Linked DNA regions of Pokkaliibacter sp. MBI-7. The protein of the gene in region 2 interacts with the protein of the main gene of each other region in a pairwise test. Links are inferred from orthologs where the notes say so. Each region holds a gene or a part of one and is shown on either strand. Other genes may lie near its edges.

The links. Proteins that work in one complex are often made in the same cells at the same time.
Region 1: the proteins of QCD60_RS26070 (region 2) and kdsB interact in binary tests that used the Escherichia coli proteins (3 or more experiments, as listed by UniProt). The link is inferred for Pokkaliibacter sp. MBI-7 from one-to-one orthologs.

What each region holds. Positions count from the first base shown.
Region 1 is NZ_JARVTG010000002.1:206,832-209,706, reverse strand. Bases 6-2,847 are described here. They hold kdsB (3-deoxy-manno-octulosonate cytidylyltransferase), read right to left. Parts: upstream 1,890-2,847; coding sequence 1,122-1,889; downstream 6-1,121. Other genes in these bases: lpxK (tetraacyldisaccharide 4'-kinase), read right to left, coding at 2,274-2,847; QCD60_RS20585 (Trm112 family protein), read right to left, coding at 1,945-2,142; QCD60_RS20595 (low molecular weight phosphotyrosine protein phosphatase), read right to left, coding at 581-1,042; murB (UDP-N-acetylmuramate dehydrogenase), read right to left, coding at 6-584. In the rest of the region: more of murB, read right to left, coding at 1-5; more of lpxK, read right to left, coding at 2,848-2,875. UniProt on the Escherichia coli protein: Activates KDO (a required 8-carbon sugar) for incorporation into bacterial lipopolysaccharide in Gram-negative bacteria.
Region 2 is NZ_JARVTG010000002.1:1,398,915-1,401,868, forward strand. The notes cover bases 1-2,921. They hold QCD60_RS26070 (TetR/AcrR family transcriptional regulator), read right to left. Parts: upstream 1,825-2,921; coding sequence 1,177-1,824; downstream 1-1,176. Other genes in these bases: QCD60_RS26065 (oxidoreductase), read right to left, coding at 7-990; QCD60_RS26075 (IS4 family transposase), read right to left, coding at 1,995-2,921. Outside these bases: more of QCD60_RS26075, read right to left, coding at 2,922-2,954. UniProt on the Escherichia coli protein: Involved in response to both electrophiles and reactive chlorine species (RCS). Represses the transcription of the nemRA-gloA operon by binding to the NemR box.

The sequences.
Region 1 (2,875 bases), 1.2 Mb from region 2 along the record:
TCAGCCTGCTTTGACAAGCACAACTCTACGGACACAATGATCCAGCTCTTACCAATGCTCTCTTTGAAGATGCTATGTCGGTAGGAGAAGTTGCAATCAGCTGCTTCTCGCGTGCAGAACGCTCCTGTGACAGTATCGAGATACTGCACTCGTAGTAGAACGTCCTTTAACTCCATGCCATAAGCGCCAATATTTTGCACTGGCGCAGCACCTACGGTACCTGGAATCAATGCCAAATTTTCCAAACCTGACCATCCCTGAGACAAGCTGAAGCAGACCAAAGAATGCCAGTTCTCTCCTGCCCCAACGTTTAAAGTAACGTCCGACTCATTCTCGGATAGCACCTCAACGCCTTTGATATCAATTAACAAAGTAAGACCAGGCAGGTTCTGGCACAGCACTACATTGCTACCCCCACCTAGCACACGCCATGCGAGATTGCGCTTTTGCGCAACAGCAATATCTTGCTGCAATTGGCTAGCAGAGTGCACAACAGACAGGTACTCAGCTTCTACTGAAAATCCAAAAGTATTCAACCTAAGTAAATCGGCGTTCTCTTGCCAGTGCTCAGGATAGTCACTCACTTCACTAAATCCTTAATTAAGGCATCCGCAGCCACTTCAACAAGATCAAGCACCAGCTCAAACCCAGACTCTCCATCATAGTAAGGATCAGGCACCTCCTCTATTGAATCTGGATGATAATGGAGGAACAAACCAAGTTTATGCTGCAATTGAGCGGGGCAATTCTGCTTCAAGCTACTTAGATTGGCATGATCCATAGCCAGAATTACATCAAACTCTTCAAAGTCTGATGGCATGACCTGGCGAGCTCTGAGGGGAGTTAAATCGTAGCCACGCCTGGCGGCAGCACGACAGCTCCGTCTATCAGGTGACTCACCCGTATGGTAAGCAGCCGTCCCTGCCGAATCGACCTGAAAACGCCTACCCAACCCCTGCTGGGTGATTTTCTTTGCCAGCACACCTTCTGCAGTAGGGGAACGACAGATGTTGCCAAGGCACACTAAAAGAATTTTGTACATCTCTCACCGAATAGTCAGACAGCTCAACAAACAATGGCTCTAAAGAGGCATACACAGCCTCCAGATTCAGAATTTTCAGCTATCGGCCATCGCCAAGTATCGAACGTACTCGTACCAGATCATCAGGTGTATCTACACCAGCAGGAGGAATGACCGACGCCTCAGAGACCTGAATATAGCCACCATTCCACAGTACACGTAGCTGCTCCAGCGCCTCCCATTGTTCTATCGGAGCGGGTGACCACTGGACGAACTGATTCAACAAACCAACACGGTAACTGTACAGCCCGATATGTCGAAATGCCTGCCAGCCTGACGGCGGAACATCGCTGATACCTTGAGCAAACTCATCCCGATGCCACGATACAGGCGCACGGCTAAAATAAAGCGCCTTACCATGTACATCTTTAACGAGCTTGACCACGTTGGGATTGGCGAATAACGCCATATCCTCAATCGGCTCGCACAACGTTGCCATGTCCGCCTGAGGATGCTTCAGCAGAGTCTGCGCGACCTGATCAATCAAGGTTGCAGGCAGCATCGGCTCATCCCCCTGAACGTTCACGATGACCTCGTCATCTGACAGTTTCAACTGTGACGCCACCTCCTGAATCCGATCAGTACCGGAGGGATGTGCCGCAGAAGTCATACATACTTCAGCGCCGAAGGCTCTGGCCATGCTTTCAATTCTCTCATCATCAGTAGCGATGATGACGCGCGCCGCTCCACTGGCACACGCTTTCTCCCACGTGTGCTGGACCATTGGCTTACCGGCGATATCCAGCAGGGGTTTGCCTTTCAGGCGGGTGGACGCGTAACGGGCAGGGATGACAACCAGAAACGACATAGTCTGTGAAACTCCCGAACAAATACTACCTTGCAGCAAAAAGGCCGCTTCTTTATTAACGCTGCTTTGGACGCTTCGCCCGTTCTTCTTCGGTCAAGCTACGCGCTTCTGACTCCAACATCACGGGAATACCATCACGTACCGGATAAGCGAGATTGCTGGCATAGCAAAATAGCTCCTGACGATCGGCATGCCACTCAAGCGGCGCCTTGGTAACGGGGCACACTAGCAAATCCAATAACTGCTTATCCATTCTGGATCTCCGTAAAACTAGGCATGCTGATCCTGACGGACAACACGATGATAGATATCGATTTATACAACCCACCGGGCAAGGCTAAGCCTCGACAGCAACGTGCATTGTTAACATTTGGAAAGCAGATTTCAGCGCCTTTTCAGGTTAAGGCTACGTAGCTTTTCCGCCAACGCGCTAAAAAAGCTATCTGACAGCACCGCAGTAATATCCAGATACCACAGGTTATCTACTGCAAAACCACCACACTTCACAGCATCTTTAGCTGTTACGACAACCGGCATGCCTCCACTCGGTATATCTTCTTGCTGAAAGTGATAGTGGTCAGGCTTACTGATAGAACGCGTAATTTTGATGCCTAGCGATTCCAACGTCGAAAAAAAACGTGTGGGATTACCTATTCCGGCCATCGCAATGACCTCTCGCCCACTCCATGCGTGAACATCAGAAGCCTGCCCTGTATGCACATGAACCATTTGCTGGGCACGAATATGCATTGTAAAGGAAGTCGTTACAGGTGTGCTGGCCGCATAGCCATTGACCACACAAAAATCCACTTCAGCAAGACGCTCAGGCGGCTCCCTAAGCGGCCCGACCGGCAGACAATGGCCATTCCCCAGGCCGCGATGACCGTCAACGACAGCAATTTCTATATGACGCCCTAAGCGGTAGTGCTGAAGGCCATCATCACTGAAGATCAGATCACAATCATTGTTTTCCAGCAGCCATTGCA
Region 2 (2,954 bases):
ATGGCTTCAGCGGTTTACATCCACTACCACGCGACCACGTACCTGGCCGTCCAGCAGTTGCCGGGCAACAGGTATCGCCTCGGCCAGGCCAATAGTATGGGTAATCAACGCCAGTTGCTGCGGATCGATCAGCTCCCCCAGCCGCTGCCAGGCTTCAATACGATCAGCTTTGGGTCGGGTCACACAGTTGATACCGCGCAGCGTAACACCACGCAGAATGAACGGCGCCACACTGGCGGGAAGATCCATCCCCTGTGCCAGACCGCAAGCAGCAACAATGCCCTCACTGGCGGTAGCAGCACAGACGTTGGCCAGCGTATGGCTGCCAACAGAGTCAACGGCAGCAACCCAGCGCTCTTTGGCTAAAGGCCGGCCCGGCTCAGACAGACTGCTGCGCTCAATGATCTCGGCTGCACCAAGCTGCTTCAGATACTCAGCCTCCTGCGGACGCCCGGTGGATACGGTAACGGTATAACCAAGCTTAGCCAGAATACTCAGCGCAAAGCTCCCCACTCCACCATTAGCCCCCGTGACCAGTACGGAGCCCATCGACGGGGTAATGCCGTGTTTCTCGATGGCCAGCACACACAGCATGGCGGTGTAGCCTGCGGTGCCAATCGCCATGGTCTGCTCGGGAGTAAAAGCAGTGGGCAGCGGAATCAGCCAGTCTCCCTGCAAGCACGCTTTCTGCGCCAGCCCACCCCAATGGCTTTCACCGACTCCCCAGCCGTTGAGCAGTACTTTATCGCCCACCCTGTAGTCAGCGTGGTGGCTGTTTTCTATCGTCCCTACCAGATCAATGCCCGGCACCATTGGAAAGCTACGCACAATGGGCGACGTCCCCGCGATGGCCAGTGCATCCTTGTAATTCAGCGTTGAATAGTCGACGGCCACGGTCACATCACCGGCGGGTAGCTGGTGATCATCCAGCTGGGTCAGTTCGGTGCGATAACCCTGTTCGTCTTTGCTTATCAGCAGTGCCTTGAACATCTGAGGTTCTCCTTGGTTAGCGGGCCACCCTGACTACTGGGTGGCGACAAGTTATAGACCGATCGTCTATTGAATTTCACTAAAAACCCAGACGTTATGCCTGGGCTATTTCAAAAGTGCTGACGCAATATCAGAACAGCGAGTAAGACTGAGCTGGGCGGCGTACACTGATTAGCCGCATACAATTCAGCTGCTGCGGTTTGCGCTTATCATCCTGAGAAAACCACTGTAAAACACGTCCAGAGGTGCCGCGCTGCACTGCAAACGAGCACGCAGCACTGCCCCTTCCCAGCCTATCCAGAAAAACTGAGCAAGCTCCTCAGCATCCAGTGCAGCTGACAACTCCCCCTGCGCCTGAGCAGCCTGCAGGCAAACGGTCAAGCGTTGCTGCCAGCTGTGCAGGATGGCATCCAGCTGCTGGCGAAAATCATCCGGCAATACCGCGACTTCCTGTCCCATGTTCCCCACCAGACAACCACGGCGGAAACCATGGCGTGCCATTCCAGCACTGGCATCCGCGATAAACGCATCCAGGCGCTGCAACGGTGACAGCCGTTCATCAAGCAGATGGCGATCCAGTTTACGCTCGAAATAGCGGGCATAACTTTCCATCACCGCCCGACCAAAAGCCTCCTTACTGTCGAAGTAGTGATAGAACGATCCTTTGGGCACCCCGACCTGCTTTAAAAACCCTTCCAGGCCGGTGGCAGTGAACCCTCGCTCGGTCAGCACTTCCATGCCCCGGCGAATCAGCGCCAGACGCGTCTCAAGCTGGCCATCGGGCTGCTTCGGCGGGCGTCCGCGGCGGCGAGGTGAAGTAAGTGATTCTGTCACGAGTGCACCGACCTATTTATAGACTGATCGTTTATTAAATTGGCAGACTACCCGCTCAACAGCCGCCTGTCCAGCCGCCGTCAGTCGAATTGAGAAGGAGGGAAGAGCGTTAAGCAGGATCACGAACGCCAAAGAAAGGCAAAATAAAACCGGCCTGAGCCTAATGCCAGTCAGTTAAGCTGACTGGCATTTTTATTTCTGGTCGGATACTTGGACGGCTTGGGCTTGACCACCCGCGGGTAACTGCGCTCCTCACGTCGATGAGGCAGGACGTAGTGCATGGCCGAAGCCTGTAGTTCAGCCAGGTAGCGAGGGATGTTGCCTGGATGATTCAAAGAGACCCCGTTCAAGAAGCCCAGGATCGCCCAGGTGCAGGCGGTGAAACTCATTTCGCAGGGGGAGATGCCAGGGCAGTGGCGACTCATTTCCAGCATTTGATAACGCAGCAGATTGTACCCCAGCAGTACGCCCCACAGCTCTTGTTCAATCATCTCCGGCGTTTTACTGCGCAGTGTGTAGTGACCCGCGAGCATGCCTTGCTTCATTTCTCGATAGCCCAATTCGATTTCCCAACGCTGGCTGTACAGATCCACGATGTCATCTGGCGGAAAGCGCAGAGGATCGATCATCGAAGTCAGTACTTGCCGGACTTTGCCCTTGATGGTCTTGCTTAATAACCTGGCCTGTAGCGTGTCGGGCAGCTCGGGCCATTGCTTACGCGCCTGCGGCGAGGTCTTTAGCGAGACGATGGCATCCTGGCGTCCCAGCTTGTATAGCACCTCATATTGAGCATCCTTGCGCAGCGGCAGTAGCCAATGGCGCTGAGTGCCTGTTTGTTGCCAGCGATGAAGAAGCCCCAGCGAATAGAAGCCACGGTCGAACAAGGTCAGCGAGTGATCGGGTGTGCTGTCGATCAGTTGTTCGGCCAGCTTCATCTCGTTGCTGTGATAACCGGCAAAAGCACTGCTCACCAGCATGTGACTGGTCAGTTCCATCTGGCAGACCATGCGCACTTGGGGATAGCCGGTATCGCCATGCTGATTACTGGCGCTGCCATAGTGCTTGCGGTTGTCGTCCGTATCCGCTGTGCGCCAGACCACGCCATCGACACTGAGCAGGCGCAAACCCGC